Regions from separate parts of the Blautia sp. St.27G3 genome, predicted to be linked through region 3. Evidence: predicted binding sites of a transcription regulator. Region 3 holds the regulator's gene; each other region holds the start of a gene.

Region 1 (6,173 bases), 630 kb from region 3:
GTTCCTGATGCAATCATATTTATGATTTCACCGTTTTGCGTCGGTGCCTGACGCATATTGGCGCCCACGGTCGCCTGAATCGGGAAGGACTCTGCATAAACTTCTACACCGTACTCAGTATCAACTGCTGAAGTACCTGCTGTAGAAGGCGGAACAGAAGTACCGTTGTCTGCCGATGCAGTCGTATTTCCATCGTTGGCAGAGGACGGCGCCGTTCCATTTGCGAGCTGTTCGCGCTCCTCCTCTGTCTTCGGAGCTACTTCTGTATCAGAAACGAACTGCTTGGACACGTAACCATTCTCCTCGTAATCATCCAGATCAACGACATACCAGTTCGGCGTCTCACCGACAAGCCGGAGCGTCTCGCCCTGGTCAAAGCTGTCAAAGATATCTCCGTCTGATCCCGGTGCTGTACGGACATTCACGTCATCTGACGCATATCCGGTACGGAATGTATCAAACTCTGTCTCCTGCGCTTTCTCCTCCTCGACAGTCAGCTCCTTGGGCTGTGTCTGAGGTTCCGTCTCCGTCACCTTCTCCGTAGGCGGCTCCGTCACCTTCTCTGTCGGAGGCTCTGTCACCTTTTCTGTAGGCGGCTCCGTCACTTTTTCGGTCTGGGTCTCAGACTCTGTCTCCGGTTCCTTTTTCAGTTTATCGCAGCCTGTCGCAAGTACCACTACGGAACAGCTCAGCAACAATGCCAATAACCATTTTTTACTTTTATTTTTCATATCATCTGCCCTCCAGTTACTTATATTTTTTACAATTACTCCCGAAATATACTCTTGGAGACATCATAACACGCAAATCCAGAAATTTCAATAGTTATAACAAAATTTTTAAAAGTTTTAAATTTATGTTAACTTTTTCTTTTTAATCAAACAGTGGCTTTCTCGATTACATTCATCTGACACGCATACAAAAAAGAAAGGAGCTGCTTCCTAGCACCCCTTTAAGTATTACGGAAATCGCAGAACTGACAGGCTATGCCAGCTCTGCAACTTTACTGCGCGCCTTCAAGCGGTATGAAGGTGTCACCCCGGGATGGTTACCGGAAACATCACACTTCATAAATGAGAATTACCTTATAAAAAGATCTTATGCCATATACAGAACATCTTTGAACCGCTACATAGACTTGCGCTCTGCAATCTCTGCCATCTTGGCCGCGTTCAGACGTGTATCGCCATGTACACGGCTGTAGGAGAGATACCCGTTCATACGGTCAATCTTGGTCAGATTCTGGGAACCGCACTTTGGACACGTATCCATTTCCAGTTCCTGATGGCCGCAATCATCACAGTATGCCAGGGAAAGATTGACGCCCTCATAGTATCCAAGGCTCATGGCACGCCGGATCAGGCTCTTGACTGCGTCGATATTATAATCAATCGGGTAGCGCACGTACTGGATCTTTCCTCCGTTGCACAGCTCCCAGAAACGTCCCTCCAGATCCTGCTTTTCAATCGGAGTGAGATCTTCTGTCACATGGCAATGGAAGCTGTTGCTCACATACGGCCGGTCTGAAACGTTCTCGATAATACCGAATTTTTTGCGGAACTGTTCTACCTGAAGCCCGCAAAGGCTCTCTGCCGGCGTGCCGTAAATTGCATACAGCCAGCCATCCTGCTCCTTAAATTCATTTACTTTATTATTAATATGCTTCAGAACATCAAGTGCAAACTGACCGTCTTCTGCGATGGATTTTCCGTTATAAAGCTCCTGCAGCTCATTGAGCGCGGTAATACCAAACGAAGAGGTCATGGGCTTTAACAGACGTTTGATCTTATCATGCGGCTGCAAATGACCGCCGTAAAAACCGCCTTCACAGTAAGCAAGCGGGTTTGTGGAAGCACGCATCTCGCCAAGGTATTCGTAGGTACGGATATGCAGCCTGCGGATCATCTCCAGGTATCCATCCAGCACCTCGTAAAAATCCCGGCTTTCTGCGCGTGACTTTGCCAAAATCATCGGAAGATGCAGGCTCACGGCGCCTACATTAAACCGTCCCACAAATACCGGCTCGTCCTTTTCATCCGCCGGATTCATACCGCCCCGCTCATACCACGGGCTTAAAAAGGCACGACAGCCCATCGGACTGATGACTTTGCCGTATTTCTTATACATGCTGGAAATATATCCTTCACCAGTCAGTGACAGCCAGTCCGGATACATGGTCTTTGCAGAACACGCAATGCCTGCCTCAAACACATCCTCACACGCACCGCCCGGGCAGTGCAGGTTCTCATCATAGAGAAATACAATCTTCGGGAAAAGCACCGGCTTTTTGTTGCCCTTTTTGCCCTGCCCACCTTTGTGCACTTCAAGCAGCGAAATTGAGATCATCCGCGCAAATTCATCCGTGCCAAGTCCGAGCGTCACGGTCACAAAAGGATAATCTCCGCGGGAAGAACCGACAGTATTGAGCTTGTACTCAATGCCCTGCCAGCCCTGGTCACAGTCACGGCGCACTTTTTCCTGCGCATACCGCAGCGCCCGCTCCTCCACACCTTCCCAGGAAGGATCTGCATATTCCTTAAATTCTTTCTGATATTTGAGAAAACTCTTCTTTGCATAGGGAGCTAGAATCTTATCTGCCTCTGGTACCGTAAAGCCGCCGTACTGCTGCGCAGCCGTACTCAGAATAATATCGCCCATTACATCGAAAGCTGTATCGAGCGTCTTCGGTTCATTGTACCAGACATTGCCCATCTCGAAGCCGTCCTTCAACACAGAACCCACATCAAACAGACAGCAGTTCATCGTATCCAGACGCGCTGACTGATCATGAATATAAATATATCCGTCCTTGCAGGCCTGCAGCTCATCGCGCGTCATGAAAAATTTGCGGTAAAGCTCCTTGTTCAGCTCATTGAAAATAAGGCTCCTCTTTGTCGCAACTAGCGCGCTGTCTGTATTCGCATTGCTCTTGTCACCGATATACCGGATCGACTGACTCTTGGTATAGACGTCATCCATCATATGAATAAAGTCCAGTTTATAGTTGCGGTAATCACGGTAGCTCTTCGCAACAGCCGGATTTACTGCCTCCAACGCACCTTCTACAATATTGTGCATCTCCTGGATTGTGATACCCTGTTTTCCCAGAGATTCTGCTTTCTCTTTCGCAAAATCACATAAAAAATCCAACTCCTGGTCTGTAAACTTATACAAAATACGCGCTGCGGATTTATTCACCGCCACAATTATTTTCTGAACATTAAACTCCTCGTGCGTTCCATCCTTTTTAATGACATACATCGTATAATTGCTCCTTTTTCTCCAAAACTTGATTGGGTAATTGCGAAACGGTTGGCAAAGGGACGCCCCCTGGAACAATAGAAAAAACGGGGTTCCGGAAAACAAGTCGCCCCTTATTTTTCTATTGTTCCAGGGGGCTGACTTTGTAAAAGAGTTTCGCAACTGACTGCCAAGCTACTTTGTAATTGCAACAGAGTTTTGCAATTTGTCAAAACTATATATAGTATATTATTTTATATTTTATATCATTAAAAACTATATATAGCCCCTCGAGTATACCTTATATTTTAGCGTTTGTAAAGTACCTGTTACAGAATCCGGCTATGTTGTTGTACAAAACCAACTCATCTGGCGCTGTCCAAAATTCCGTTTACAGAGAAAAAGGTACTGAAATTGCCTGGGTAGTTTTCAAGCATATATCCGGTCACAGTTCTTCTCGTCTGTCTCAAATATGTGCTGTTTACTTCCAGATGATCTCCCTCCGGCCACAGGCCGATCAGGTAACAAAAGCCCTGGTGAATGACATATGCGCCCTTCTCAGATGTATAGTCTACTTCTGCCCCGTAGGGGTAAAACAGTATATCACATTCTCCAAGCACACTACCTGCCGTACTCTTCCACTTTGTAATATCATCCCGCAGCTCCTCATACGACATGGCGTTCATATACGCATAATCATAACCTGCACAGGCAAATCTCCAGCCATCCTCTGCCAGTTTCTGTGCAATCTGCCGTACGGTCTGTACATTGCCCTCGTAGTCAATGCTTTTTCCTTCTTCGATCTGGTATCCAAACACCCCTTCTACAGCAGAGACAGAAATAATCCCTCTTGCATCCTGGTAAGAGAAATCCGGATGCTCTGCAATAAACTGCTCTACCACAGGCACCACGTCGTATGCGCCGATCAGATCATGTCCCTCTGCGTCTGTGTACAATGCCCCTACGTTTCCCTCTTTGTCCAGAGCCAGGCGCGTTGCTACCCCGTCCCCGTTTCGGATGGAACTATAATTCAAGTTGTCGATTGACAGGACAAACGGCTTTTTCCCCTGCGGAATCACCGGAAGCTTTTTGCTCATCGTCACGTCCCCTCCGGTTCCCTCCGTCTCTTCGGCAAGACTTTGAATATCGACCAGAATATAACCACTCTCATAGAGCGTTGTCAGAATATTGGTAAATTCCGTCAACGTAATCATATTCTGCTGGTATACCGGCGCATATTCATCCCCGTCAAATGCCCGTGACGGATCTGTCACCAGATTTGTAAAACACAGGTGTACAATATCCCCGTCATACGAATACATGCCGTCAATCTGCTTCTGGTAATCGGCAACTGCCTCTGCTGCACGCTCGTCATCCTGCATCTCTTCCGAGTTTTGCAGCAGGGCAATCGCCTCTTCGTACCGATAGGAAAGCGCCAAAGAGGCCGCCTGTGCAAAAATCTGCTCTTTCTGCTCGTTCAAACTCGCCTCTGACTCCAGGCGCTCCCGTTCTGCTTTCATTTTCGGTGTTTCCACCGGCTCATTATTTTCATATTTATCAAGTGTCCCGATGCATTCCGCAATCTGGTAATTCAGAACACTTCTGGAACAGCCCCCTGCAAATACTGCTGCGGCTGCCATAAAAATGATCGCAAGCTTTCCTCTTTTTCCCCGCATCTGGCTCCCCTCTCTCAATCGCAAAGCTTTTTTTCTATAATAGCAGAGGACAAATAAATGCACAAGACAACTTTTTAGAAAACAGACACATTTCCTGCTTTTACAACAGTTCACGCAGAAGCCGATTTACCATCCCCGGATCTGCCTTTCCTTTCATCTGCTTCATCGTCTGACCCACCAGATAACCAAGTGCTTTTTCTTTTCCTCCTCTGAAATCTGCAACTGACTGCGGATTCTCTGAAAGAACACTTTGTACCACCTCCCGAAGCGCCTTTTCATCCGAGATCGCTGTCAGTTCATGTGTCTTCACATACTGCTCCGGATCTGTATGATGATGAAAAATCTCCGCAAAAACTTCCTTCGCCGCCGTCTGATTGATGATGCCGCTCTCTGTAAGCTCAATCAGCTTTGCCAGATGTGCCGGTGCGATGGTAAGTGTATCTGCTTCCCGGTTTTCTTCCTTTAAAAGACGCAATGCTTCCCCCATGAGCCAGTTAGAGACCTTTTTCGGCTTTTTACAAAGGGCCGCCGTCTCCTCAAATATATCTGCCATACGTTTTGACTCCGTGAGAATCTGAGCATCGTAATCCGGAATATCAAATTCCCTCTGATAGCGTTCCAGTTTCTGCGCACGAAGCTCCGGCTGACGCGCGCGCACAGCTTGCAGCCACTCATCGCTGATTACAATCGGCACCAGATCAGGGTCCGGAAAATAACGGTAATCATGCGCGTCCTCTTTTGAGCGCATTGGATAAGAATATTCCTTATTGTCATCCCAGCGGCGCGTTTCCTGAACCACTTCTTTTCCTTCCTCCAGAAGCTCGATCTGACGCGCCCGTTCTCCTTCGATGGCGCGGGCGATGGCTTTGAAGGAGTTCAGGTTTTTCATCTCTGTTCTTGTGCCAAACTCCTGCGTTCCTACTTCGCGGACTGAAAGATTGACGTCAGCGCGCATTGATCCTTCCTGCAATTTACAGTCAGAAGCGCCCAGGTAACGGATAATCATCCGCAGCTTTTCCAGATACGCAAGCACCTCCGCGGCATCCCGCATATCCGGCTCAGATACGATCTCAATCAGCGGCACGCCGCTTCGGTTGTAATCCACAAGAGAGCAATCCTCCCACTCGTCATGTACGAGCTTTCCGGCGTCCTCCTCCATGTGAATTTCATGAATGCCAATCACCTTTTTACCTGACGCAGTCTCAATCTCAATGCCTCCGTCATGACAGATTGGAAGATACAGCTGTGAAATCTGAT
Region 2 (6,173 bases), 1.1 Mb from region 3:
TCAGTTGGGTCATAACATACAACAATGTCGCCAACTTTTGGAGTGCGATAAACTTTTCCCTGATTACTATAGTAGTTGTACACACCAAGTGTACTGTCAATTTTGGAACCTCCACAGAAAAGATTGGATGCCCCGGCATGCTTAAATACCCACCAGACGAATACAACGCACCAGGGATATGCGGCGTCATACCCATAAAATTCTATGTTGTATTTGACATGGTTTTGCCCGCCTTTTTCTGTCACGCCAATCTCCGCGGCTGCGACGCGTAGAATATCATTTGCTGTTGCCATAATTATTTATCTCCTTTTCTTATTATTTTGTTCCCCGGCCGATGGGCTGGGGTTTTGGCTTTGAATCACCGGCGATTCATCTGATAAAGAGTAAAAGCTTCTCAATATGTAAACTGCAATTTCTTTTTTCTTGCAAAATATCCCTTCGTGTGATAGCCTGATGTCGCATCTTACGAAAAAACAGGCGCGGCATTTTTTATGTGCGAAAAAGAGAAGAGAATTTGGAAGAAAACGGGGAACAAAAAATGCAAAAAACAGGTGGAAAAGAACATACGGGCAACCGGATCACAGAGGGAGTGATCTGGAAGCAGATTTTGATCTTTTTTGTTCCGATTCTGATCGGGACATTTTTTCAGCAGCTTTATAATACCGTGGATGCTGTGGTAGTCGGGCGCTTTGCAGGAAAGGAAGCGCTCTCCAGTGTCGGTGGCTCATCGAGCCAGATTATCAATCTTGTGGTAGGATTTTTTACCGGTCTGTCTGCCGGGGCTACGGTTATTATTTCTCAGTATTTCGGTGCGGAAAATCGAAAGAAGCTGGAAAAGGCGCTGCATACGGCATATGCCTTTTCTTTTGTTTTCGGTATAATCGTGGGAATCGGTGGTGTGATTGCGACGCCTGCGATTCTGGATATGATGAATACGCCACAGGAACTCATGGCGGATTCTACGTTGTATGTGCGCATTTATTTTGCAGGCCTTTTGTTTGTGCTGGTCTATAATATGGGTTCCGCAATTTTGAGGGCAATCGGGGATTCGAAGCGCCCGCTGTACTATCTGATTGTCTGCTGCGGAATTAATACGGTGTTGGATTTGCTTCTGGTACTGGTGTTTGATATGGGCGTTCTGGGCGCGGCGCTGGCGACGCTGCTCTCGCAGGCAATCAGTGCGGTGCTGGTGACCTGGACGCTGATGTTCCGGACTGCGGAGATGAAGCTGGAACTGAAAAGGATAAGCTTTCAGAAAGACATACTGATCGTGATGCTGAGAATCGGTCTGCCGACCGGAATCCAGTCCAGTATGTACAGTATTTCAAATGTGATTGTCCAGGCTGCCCTGAATAAATTCGGTGTGGATGCTATGGCGTCCTGGGCGGCGTTTGGGAAGATAGACGGCATTGTCTGGATGATCTGCGGTGCATTTGGAATTGCGGCGACGACTTTTGTCGGACAGAACTTCGGGGCAGGGAAGTGGGAGCGCGTGCGCAAAGGGACGCGGGACTGCCTGCTGATGGCGCTTGGCTCCATGATGGTTTTGAGTTTTCTGATTACAGTGTTTGGCGGCCCTTTGTTTACAATCTTTACCTCTGATACAGAAGTGATTGCGATCGGGATGAAGATGGTGCAGATTATTTCGCCTCTCTACTGGGTTTATGGTTTTATTGAGATTTATTCCGGCTCTCTGCGTGCGCAGGGCAGTGTTCTGGTAACAACGTTTCTGACTATTACAGGTGTCTGTCTGCTGCGTATCGTGTGGGTGATGGTGATTGTGCCGCAGGGGAGTCTGGGAGAGCTTGTCGCATGTTATCCGATTACATGGACTGTGACTGCTGTGGCGATGATTTGTTATTATATTTATAAGCAGAAACGGATTATGGAGACGCATAACTAATTTACGAAAAAGCAGGATTATGATATGATGAAGAAAAATGGCACAGAAGTATAGAAGAAAGGCCGGGAGTTAGGACGGGTATGTTAAAAAGGGGAATGAAAAAAAGAATTGAAAGGGAAAAAAAAGTAAGAAAAGCACGTGCAGACAGCTATAGAGTATTTTGTACAGGTGTTGTACTGGCAGGCGTGTTGTTTCTTGGAGGCTGCGGAATGGGAAACGGAGCCGGGAACAAGACGGTCCAGGGAAACAGTGCGTTGGAGGAAAGAGATTATCAGCAGGCACAGCAGTTTTTCCAGGAAGCAGTGCAGGAGGGCGAACAGAAGGTGGTGGCTTATCGCGGACTCGGAATGGCGTATATGGGGCTGGCAAAGTACGAGGAGGCAGAGGCGTCGTTTCGGACAGCGCTTGAATATACGGATAACCGGATGACAGAGAATGTGCAGGATATCCGGCTGTATCTTGCGACGGTCCAGTATCGCGCAGAAAAATACGAAGATACCATCACGACCTGCGACGATATTCTGAGGGAAGAATCAAAAGGGAATGCAGACGCATATTTTCTGCGCGGAGCCAGTTATCTTTATGAGGGAAACCAGGAGGAAGCAAAGAAGGATTTTGACGCTGCGGTTAAGCTGAGTCCGGAGGATTACGACTTGTATCTGAATATTTATGAGTGTTACCGCAGCCGGAGTCTGTCAGGGCTTGGCGCGGCATATTTGCAGACTGCATTGAATATTCCGGGCGGGGATCTGCAACACTATTATAACCGGGGACGTATTCATTATTATCTGGAAAATTATGAAGAGGCACAGAGCTTGTTGATCGGTCCGGTGGAGGAAAAGTACCAGCCGGCCATGAATCTGATCGGAAAGGTATACCTGAAGCTGGGAGACTACGAGCATGCGCGGGCAGTTTATCAGCAGATACAGTCGGAATTTGGCGCGGATGCAGATTCTTTCAACGGGCTTGCGCTGTGTGCAATCGAGAGTGGTGATTATGATGCAGCGCTTTCTTACATCGCGCAGGGACTTGCTCTGGAAGGGACGAGCGGAAAACAGGAGCTGTATTTCAATGAAATTATAGTTTATGAAAAGAAGCTGGATTTTGGGACAGCAAAAGCGAAGGCGCAGGAATACGTACAGAAATATCCGGGCGATGAAGCAGGACAGAAAGAGTGGATGTTTCTATCTACTAGGTGATTGCTGGAACGCAGGAGCGAAGACAGGAACTTTGAATCAGGAATGTGAGGTCTATAGGAGAAAAGGATTATAATTTATGGAGATGACGGAATTTAAGGAGCTTCGGGAGCGTGTTATTTTGGTTGGCGTGCAGCAGGTGGCCGGAGATGATACGGAAGAGTCGGTGCGTGAGCTGGGTGAGCTTGCGGATACGGCCGGGGCAGAGGTGGTTGGTCAGGTCATCCAGCGCCGGGAAAATATTCACCCGGGGACTTATATCGGAAAAGGGAAGATTGACGAGGTGCGCCAGCTTGTGTGGGAGCTGGATGCGACAGGCATTATCTGCGACGATGAACTCAGCCCGGCACAGATGAACAATCTGCAACAGGAATTGGACTGTAAGGTGATGGACCGGACGCTTTTGATTCTTGATATTTTTGCGCGTCATGCTGTGTCGCGCGAAGGGAAAATCCAGGTGGAGCTGGCTCAGTTGCGTTATCGTGCAGCGAGGCTTGCAGGCCTGGGCAATTCACTTTCCCGTCTTGGCGGTGGCATTGGCACGCGGGGACCGGGTGAGAAAAAGCTGGAAATGGATCGTCGTATGATCCGAACCAGAATCAGCCATTTGAAAAAAGAGCTTGAGGAAGTTATCCGTCACAGAGAGCTGATTCGTTCTCAGAGAAGAAAGACAGAACAGAAGATTGTGGCACTGGTGGGGTATACTTCTGTCGGAAAGTCAGCAATTTTCCGTACTCTGACAGGGGCGGACGTGCTGGAGGATGCAAAACTGTTTGCGACGCTTGATACGACTACGCGTGGGATTCGGATTTCAGGTAGTCAGGAGATTTTGCTGACCGATACAGTTGGTTTTATCCGCAAGCTGCCGCATCATCTGGTGGACGCATTTAAGAGTACACTGGAGGAGGTGTGCTGTGCGGACATTTTGGTGCACGTGGTGGATTCTGCGAGCGTACAGATGGAGGCGCAGATGCATGTGGTCTATGAGACGCTGCGGGATCTGGAGGCAGATAAAAAGCCGGTGATAACAGTTTTTAACAAGCAGGATTTGTTGTTATTGGAGGAAAAACACGGTTTTCGCGATTACCGTGCAGAACAAAGTATTTCAGGCTCTGCGCATACGGGTGAGGGGATGGAAGAGCTGCGTCAGGCAATCAGTGACCTTCTGCGGGCGCAGAAGATTTATATTGAACGCCTATATTCGTATGACAAGGCCGGTTTGATTCAGTTGATCCGGAAAAAAGGAGAGCTCTTGGAGGAAAAATATCAGGAGGATGGCATTTTTGTGCGTGCATATGTTCCGGAGAGTATTTACATGAGTGTGTGAAAATTCAGAAACAGTATGAGGCGCAGAAGAGAGCAGACGATGTTTTTGTATAAAAAAAATACAAAATGCAGTGAATACCGTGAAAGCTATGGAGTATCGGGCTTTGCGGTATTTTTGCATGCTATATATAGCTGTCTGTAATAAATTTGAAACATATATATGGTGGTTTTGTCATTGACTTCGCATAGGGCCAGTGCTATACTGATAGCCGTACCGTAACTTGGAGATACAAGATATAGTGATATATGTAACAACAGGAGGACTATATAGTGTTTAAGGTTGTAAAACGTGACGGAGAGATTGCAGAATTTGACTTATCAAAAATCAGCGGTGCAGTTGCAAAGGCATTTGAGGCGCGGCAGATGGAATACAACAACGATATGGTGGATTTGCTGGCACTTCGGGTGACTGCAGATTTTCAGAAAAAAATTAAAGATGGACTGATTGATGTGGAGAGTGTACAGGACAGCGTCGAGCAGGTGCTGATCCAGGCAGGTTATGCAGATGTGGCAAAGGCTTATATTCTGTACCGCAAACAGCGGGAAAAAATCCGCAATATGAAGTCCACGATTTTGGATTATAAAGAAATCGTAAATAGCTATGTGCAGGTAGAGGATTGGCGCGTAAAAGAAAATTCGACCGTGACATATTCCGTCGGGGGACTGATTCTGAGCAATTCCGGAGCGGTTACAGCAAATTACTGGCTGACAGAAATCTATGATCAGGAGATCGCAGAGGCACACCGGAATGCGGATATTCATATCCACGATCTGTCTATGCTGACCGGATACTGTGCGGGCTGGTCTTTGAAGCAGCTGATTGTGGAAGGACTTGGTGGAATCAAAGGCAAGATCACATCAGCTCCAGCTAAGCATCTTTCGGTTCTGTGCAACCAGATGGTAAACTTTCTTGGCATTATGCAGAATGAGTGGGCGGGCGCACAGGCATTTTCCTCGTTTGACACATACCTTGCCCCTTTCGTAAAGGTAGACCATCTATCCTATCCGGAAGTGAAAAAGTGTATTGAATCCTTCATTTATGGCGTAAATACACCGAGCCGCTGGGGAACTCAGGCGCCGTTTTCCAATATTACACTGGACTGGACAGTTCCGAATGATCTGGCAGAGCTTCCGGCGATTGTAGGCGGCCAGCCGATGAATTTCTGTTACAAGGACTGCAAAGAAGAGATGGATATGATCAACCGCGCCTTCATTGAGACGATGATCGAGGGGGATGCGAACGGACGCGGCTTCCAGTATCCGATTCCGACGTATTCGATTACGGGAGATTTTGACTGGTCCGAGACAGAGAACAATAAGCTTCTTTTTACGATGACTGCAAAATACGGCACTCCGTATTTTTCGAATTATATCAACAGCGATATGGAACCGAGCGATGTCCGCAGTATGTGCTGCCGTCTGCGTCTTGATCTGCGTGAGCTGCGCAGAAAGACGGGTGGATTTTTTGGTTCCGGGGAGAGCACAGGAAGCGTTGGTGTTGTGACCATCAATCTGCCTCGTATCGCGTATCTGGCATCGGGGGAAAAGGATTTTTACCGTCGCCTGGATCATATGATGGACGTGGCTGCGCGTTCTTTAAAAATCAAGAGAGATGTAATTACCAAGCTTCTGGAGGAAGGACTTTATCCGTATACGAAGCGGTATCTTGGGTCTTTTGACAGTCATTTTTCAACCATCGGACTGATTGGCATGAATGAAGCAGGGCTGAATGCCAACTGGCTGCGCAA
Region 3 (6,173 bases):
TGATCTATAAGGATATGGAGACAGAAGCGGAAAAAAATCTTCTTTTGAAAGCGATTGACAAGCTGTCAGAGCGCGAACGGACCATTGTACAGCTGCGGTTCGGAATTGATACGAAAGACGGGGAGGAGAAAACCCAGAAGGAAGTGGCAGATCTCCTCGGAATTTCACAATCCTATATTTCACGGCTGGAAAAACGGATTATCAAACGCCTGAGACGTGAAATTGTACGGTTTGAGTAAAGAAGCTGTTTTGTCAAGGGTGAATAATTTTTATATTTTTGCCGGAATCGAATAATCGCCGCGCTTTGTGAGAATCATTCTAATCAGAAGATACTTTCAGGAGGATGATTCATATGGCACTGAACAAAGTAGAGATATGTGGCGTCAACACATCGAAGCTTCCGGTTCTGACGGGTGAGGAGAAAGAATTTCTTTTTGAGCGGATTAAAGCAGGGGATGAGAATGCCCGCGAATTATATATCAAAGGAAATCTTCGCCTTGTATTAAGCGTCATCAAGCGTTTTTCGGCAAGCAATGAAAATGTGGATGATTTGTTTCAGATTGGCTGTATTGGTCTGATGAAGGCTATTGACAATTTTGATACAAGCCTGAATGTAAAATTTTCTACGTATGCAGTTCCGATGATAATCGGCGAAATCAGGCGATATCTGCGTGATAACAATGCGATTCGCGTCAGTCGGTCTTTGCGGGACACAGCTTACAAGGCCATTTACGCAAAAGAGAATTATACGAAAAAGCATTTGAAAGAGCCCACGATAAATGAAATTGCAGAAGAGATCGGCATATCGAAAGAAGAGATCGTATATGCCATGGATGCCATTCAAAGCCCTGTCAGTCTCTATGATCCGGTGTATACGGAGGGTGGTGATGCCCTGTATGTCATGGACCAGATCAGTGATAAAAAGAACAAAGAAGAAAACTGGGTAGAGGTCATATCACTGAAGGAGGCAATGAAACGCCTGGATGAACGAGAAAGGCATATCATCGAGCTGCGCTTTTACGAGGGCAAGACACAGATGGAGGTTGCCGCTGAGATCGGGATCTCGCAAGCTCAGGTGAGCCGTCTGGAGAAAAATGCATTAAAAAGCATGAAAAATTATCTAAGGGCATAAATGAGAAAGAACAAAGCGGTGCGCAGATCATACAATAGAAAAAAGAGAGAATAGGAACCGTTTTTATGCGATTCAGTGATCTGAAACAAAAAGAAGTCATCAATGTTCAGACCTGCTGTTCTCTGGGCTGTGTCAGCGATCTGGAGTTTGACTGCAAAACCGGCTGCATTCTGGCGCTCATTGTTCCCGGTCCCGGAAAGTTCTGCTGTTTCCTGGGCCGGGATTTTGAGTATATCATACCATGGCGCTGCATCGTGCAGATTGGAACAGACATCATTCTTGTAGATATTGACGAGGAAGAGCACAGAAAGAAATGCACCTGAGCAGTTACCCGAAAGAAAAACAGTGTAACTTTAAGTTCGCCGAATTCTTCATATATTTTCCATTCGTCATTGACAGCCTTCCCTTTTATCCTTTATACTCATAAAAAAGCGGGATGCCAGGTGCCGGTAAGCACAGCCGAGGCCGCTGCTTTTGCAGGAAAGATGGGGAGGAGCCACACATGAAATGTCCGTTTTGCAACCAGGATAATACGCGGGTCGTAGATTCAAGACCTGCCGATGACAATTGTTCCATCCGCAGACGCCGCCTGTGCGATGAATGCGGGAAACGCTTTACTACATACGAAAAGGTGGAGACCATTCCGCTCATTGTCATCAAAAAAGATCAGACCAGAGAACAGTACGATCGGAGCAAAATAGAAGCCGGCGTCATGCGCGCCTGCTACAAACGTCCGATTCCGATTCAGAAAATCAAAGAAATGATAGATTCCGCTGAGATGGACATTTTTAACCGCGAAGAAAAAGAAATCGAAAGTAAAGCAATCGGTGAAATTGTCATGGACAAACTAAAAGACCTGGAAGCCGTAGCCTATGTCCGCTTTGCTTCCGTTTACCGCGAGTTCAAAGATGTCAACACCTTTATGGACGAACTCAAAAAAATACTAGAATAGAATCACCATCAAAATCAAAAACGAAAACGAAATAAGCAAGACAGAACGGACTACCCCCTATAATCCAGGACCAGGGGTAGTCCGTTTTATAATTTAGCTCGAAGCAAAAAAATAAATATACGGTAAAACAACCAGATACCCCAATTTTTCCCATACACAGCCCGGAAGGCATCCGGTACCCCCTCCCAACATTTGCCTCCCACATCCGGAAAATTTAATGATTGATACGGTTGCACCGCAGCCCCGGTCAGTGTTATACTTTTAATGACAGCGTCCTCTAATATCCTGACGCTGGAACAGGTGAAAAAATTGAAAAGAAGAATTGAACAATTATTAAATGGAATATTTGAATATGACTGTCCGAAGCTTGCAATCATGCCGGAGCAGCTTACGATTACAGCGCAGCCGGATACTGCGGTGCGGGGAAGCTTCCGTCTGGAAAGTGAAGATCACAGGAAGATCAAGGGTTTTTTGTATACATCCAGTCCGCGTATGATCTGTGAACCGGTGGAGTTTCAGGGACTTTCAAATGAGATTCATTATCAGGTGGATACAAGCGGCCTTGCGGCCGGAACACAGATGAACGGCGTGATCACGGTTTGCAGTGATCTCGGAGAATATGAGCTGCCGTACTGTCTGTGTGTTGCAGAAGAAGATAGCGACAGTGCAGCGTTGGAGCTGTGCAGTTTATCTGAGCTTACGGATCTGGCACAGATGGATTTCCATCTGGCGTACCGTCTGTTTGTATCTCCTGCTTTTGAACGGTTTCTGAATGAAAAACACACAGAGCTTCTGGCGCTTTATAACGGTCTGATGGCAGGAGAACCGGGGCTTTACAGCCTGGAGGAGTTCCTGGTCGGAGCAGGGAAAAAGAAGCCTGTGATGTTTGCAGCAGACAGGACAGTCCTTGATTTCGGGAATCTGTCCGAGCCGGTCAGGGAAGTGTTGCGTGTGGAGCGAAGCGACTGGGGCTTTGGAAAACTGCGGATTGAATCGGACGCGAAGTTTCTGCGCCCGGAAAAAAGGGCACTTACGACCGAGGAGTTTGCAGGCAGCACGTATGATCTCAGCCTGGTGATTGATACGAATTTGATGCACAGCGGGACCAATTATGCGAGACTTTCGCTGATTGGAGGGACACAGACGATCACCATCGAGGTGCGTGCGAAGAAAACAGGGAATGCAGAGAAGATCAGGGCGCACCATATTTGCAAGATCATGCAGAAGGAACTGGAAGCGCTGTATGTCAGTTTCCGGCTCAAACGCATTGATCTGACTACCTGGGTGGAGCGTTCCGTCAGTGTGATTAACAGCTATAAGCGTGCAGGAGGGCTGGACCCGTTTGCAGATCTTTTTCTTGTACAGCTTTATTTTGCCGATGGGAAAAAGCAGAAAGCATACAAGCTTTTGGAAACCCTGGAGAATCAGAAATACCGGCTGAACACACCGGAGCGTTACGGGTATTACCTCTACATGTCAACCTTTTTCTACCATGAGGCGTCTTATGTGGACCGGGTGGAGGAGGAAGTGACACGGATGTTTTTCCGGGACAAGACAAACTGGAAGCTTCAGTGGATTTTACTGTACCTCAAAGAAGAGCTGTTAAACAACGAAAATGCCAAGTATGAGGCGGTCGCTGAGCAGTTCCGTTATGGCTGCCGTAGCCGGATCATGTATCTTGAAGCCTATCAGGTTTTGAAGAAAAATCCGTTCCTGATGCGCTATCTCGGCGAGTATGAGCTGCAGCTGCTGCGTTTTGCGGCACGTGAAGGGATTCTGACGGCGGAGATTGTGCGTCAGGTAGCAGGGCTCACTGTGCATCACAGCCGTTTTGAGCGCAGGCTCTATGAGGTGCTTGCGGCCGGGTTTTCGCTGTACCCCTCCGAAGATCTGGTCAAATCCATCTGTGTTTTGCTGATGAAGGGCGACAAAAAAGAGCCGTGTTATTTCCAGTGGTACGCGAAAGGTGTGGAAAACGGCCTGCGTATTACGGGGTTATATGAATATTATATGGAAAGCATGGAAGCGCTGGATTTGCAGTCCATGCCACAGGTCATTCGCATGTACTTTGCGTATGATCATTCGCTTGATTATCGCCGCCGTGCGGCTATTTATCGCAGTATTATTGAAAATCGTGAGAATGATGCGCAGACGTATCATCATTATCGGACAGCGATGGAACGCTTTGCAATTGATCAGATTGAAGGCGGCCGGATTTCTGATGATCTGGCAGTTCTGTATGAAGCATTTTTGCGCAAAAGCATTTTCACAAGGCCGATGGCGGAAAAGATGCTCCGGGTTTTGTTTACGTGGGAGATCAGTTGTTGTGACAGTCGGATGCGCAGACTGATCGTTCGTTCAAAATATCTGGCGGGTGAGCATCAGGTACTTTTTGCAGACGGAAAGGCTTGTATTCCCATTTATGATCCGGACAGCGTGCTTCTGGTGGAAGATGCGCAGGGACACAGGTATCATGCAGACGGGCTCTGTGTACGTCGGAAACTGTTTGAGAATGAAGATATCCTTGGCTGGTGCGCACAGAAGGCACCGGATTATCCGGGGCTGTTGCTGTATCTGTGTTCTCAGTGTCTTGCTGCGGGGCTGATCAACCAGAACACACTTCCGTATTTTTGCGCTGCATCAGAGATGAACGATTTTTCGGAAGCGTTCCGAGACGCGCTGCGAAGAGCGATGCTCGGTTATTATGCGGAGCATATCAGAGATGAGTCTTTGCCTGAATTTTTGGAGCGTATTCCTTATCTGGAATATGTCAGGGTTGATAAAACAGCGCTGATTGCGCTGCTCGCAGAGGAGGGAAAATGCGCGGATGCGTTTGCTCTTCTGGATGCCTATGGGGCTGAAGGCATTCCGCTTTTGCAGCTTGTCCGGATTTGTAGTCGGATGGTGCTGGAGCTTGAATTTGAAGAAAATATGATGCTGACCGCACTGTGCTATTATTGCTTCAGCAGCGGCAAATACGATGACAAGCTTCTCCGTTATTTGCTCCTGTATTATGAGGGCTCGGTTCACGAGATGGTGCAGGTATGGCAGGCGGCTGTCGATTTTGAGCTCGATACGATGTTGCTGGAAGAAAAAATCATGATGATGATTCTTTTTACCAGAAGCGGAAGCGAGGGCTCTGAGCCGGTATTTGAGTCGTATGTGCGGAAAATGGGGCGAAAAAGGCTCTGCAAGGCGTATGTGAATCTGAAAGCTTACGAGTATTTTGTAAAAGGTGTTCCGGTGGCTGCACCTGTATTTCAGTATATAGAACGGGAGTATGAGTACCTGGAACCAAAGGAGCGCATAGAAGAGCAGGAAGAGGTGTGTCGGCTGGCACTTTTGCAGTTTTATGCGAAGAAAGTGGAGCTTACCGAAGAGCAGCGTGCGAGAACGGAAAAAATGCTGAAAGAATTTGGGGCGGATGGCCTGCGTTTTGCTTTCTGGCAGCGGTTTGACCAGGCGCTTCTGGCGCCATATCAGATGGAAGGTCGCGTGTTTGCGGAATATGTTTGCAATCCGGAGAGCATTGTGACTATTTTTTACCGGATGAAAGGGCAGCAGGAGGAATATACGAAAGAAACCGTGAAAAACTATTTTGAAGGCATTTTTGTGCGGGAGTTTACATTGTTTTCGGGAGAAGAACTGGAATACTATCTGGAAGAGGAACGGGATGGAGAGACAGTGCGTTCGGATAAGATTGTGCTGAAGGCGCCTGCAGCCTCGGAAGGAGGAAATTCAAAATACGAGATTCTGAACCGAATCGCAAAAGCTTATCGAAGCGGGGATGAGACGGCGCTGAAAAATGAACTGGAGTCTTATCTTACGCTGGAATATCTTACGAGGGAAGTGTTTACACTTGTGTAAAAAGGGTGAAGACTTATGATACAGGCAACGAATGAACTGATTCTGGGTATTGAATTAAATGAGGCTTATGCGCAGATGACCTATTATCATCAGACCGTGCGCGAGCCAGTTACGCTTGGTTTGAATTCCGATACAGAGCAGCTACTGATTCCGATGGCGCTGCGTCAGTGCGCAAACGGACAGTGGCAGATCTGGGACGGAAAGCCTCAACTGGAAAGCGAG

The links. The regulator NrdR, encoded in region 3, represses ribonucleotide reductase genes. The targets are predictions, from matches to a motif close to CACAANATNTTGTG.
Region 1: a site for NrdR is predicted at 3,474-3,487, ahead of nrdD (anaerobic ribonucleoside-triphosphate reductase). Genes of this name have one in related genera too.
Region 2: a site for NrdR is predicted at 4,654-4,667, ahead of AC6I2O_RS07810 (ribonucleoside triphosphate reductase). Genes of this name have one in related genera too.

What each region holds. Positions count from the first base shown of each region.
Region 1 covers NZ_BAAGFO010000001.1:1,193,488-1,199,660, forward strand. The annotation lists gene AC6I2O_RS05645 (SH3 domain-containing protein) at 1-731, opposite strand, end outside; partial or broken gene AC6I2O_RS05650 (helix-turn-helix domain-containing protein) at 899-1,204, shown strand; gene nrdD (anaerobic ribonucleoside-triphosphate reductase) at 1,129-3,261, opposite strand; gene AC6I2O_RS05660 (hypothetical protein) at 3,606-4,916, opposite strand; gene gatB (Asp-tRNA(Asn)/Glu-tRNA(Gln) amidotransferase subunit GatB) at 5,017-6,173, opposite strand, start outside.
Region 2 covers NZ_BAAGFO010000001.1:1,669,798-1,675,970, reverse strand. The annotation lists gene AC6I2O_RS07830 (peptidoglycan-binding protein) at 1-293, opposite strand, end outside; gene AC6I2O_RS07825 (MATE family efflux transporter) at 539-1,903, shown strand; gene AC6I2O_RS07820 (tetratricopeptide repeat protein) at 1,984-3,102, shown strand; gene hflX (GTPase HflX) at 3,179-4,426, shown strand; gene AC6I2O_RS07810 (ribonucleoside triphosphate reductase) at 4,696-6,173, shown strand, end outside.
Region 3 covers NZ_BAAGFO010000001.1:564,211-570,383, reverse strand. The annotation lists gene sigE (RNA polymerase sporulation sigma factor SigE) at 1-239, shown strand, start outside; gene sigG (RNA polymerase sporulation sigma factor SigG) at 353-1,132, shown strand; gene AC6I2O_RS02615 (YlmC/YmxH family sporulation protein) at 1,198-1,455, shown strand; gene nrdR (transcriptional regulator NrdR) at 1,635-2,084, shown strand; gene AC6I2O_RS02605 (DUF5717 family protein) at 2,394-5,951, shown strand; gene AC6I2O_RS02600 (DUF5716 family protein) at 5,967-6,173, shown strand, end outside.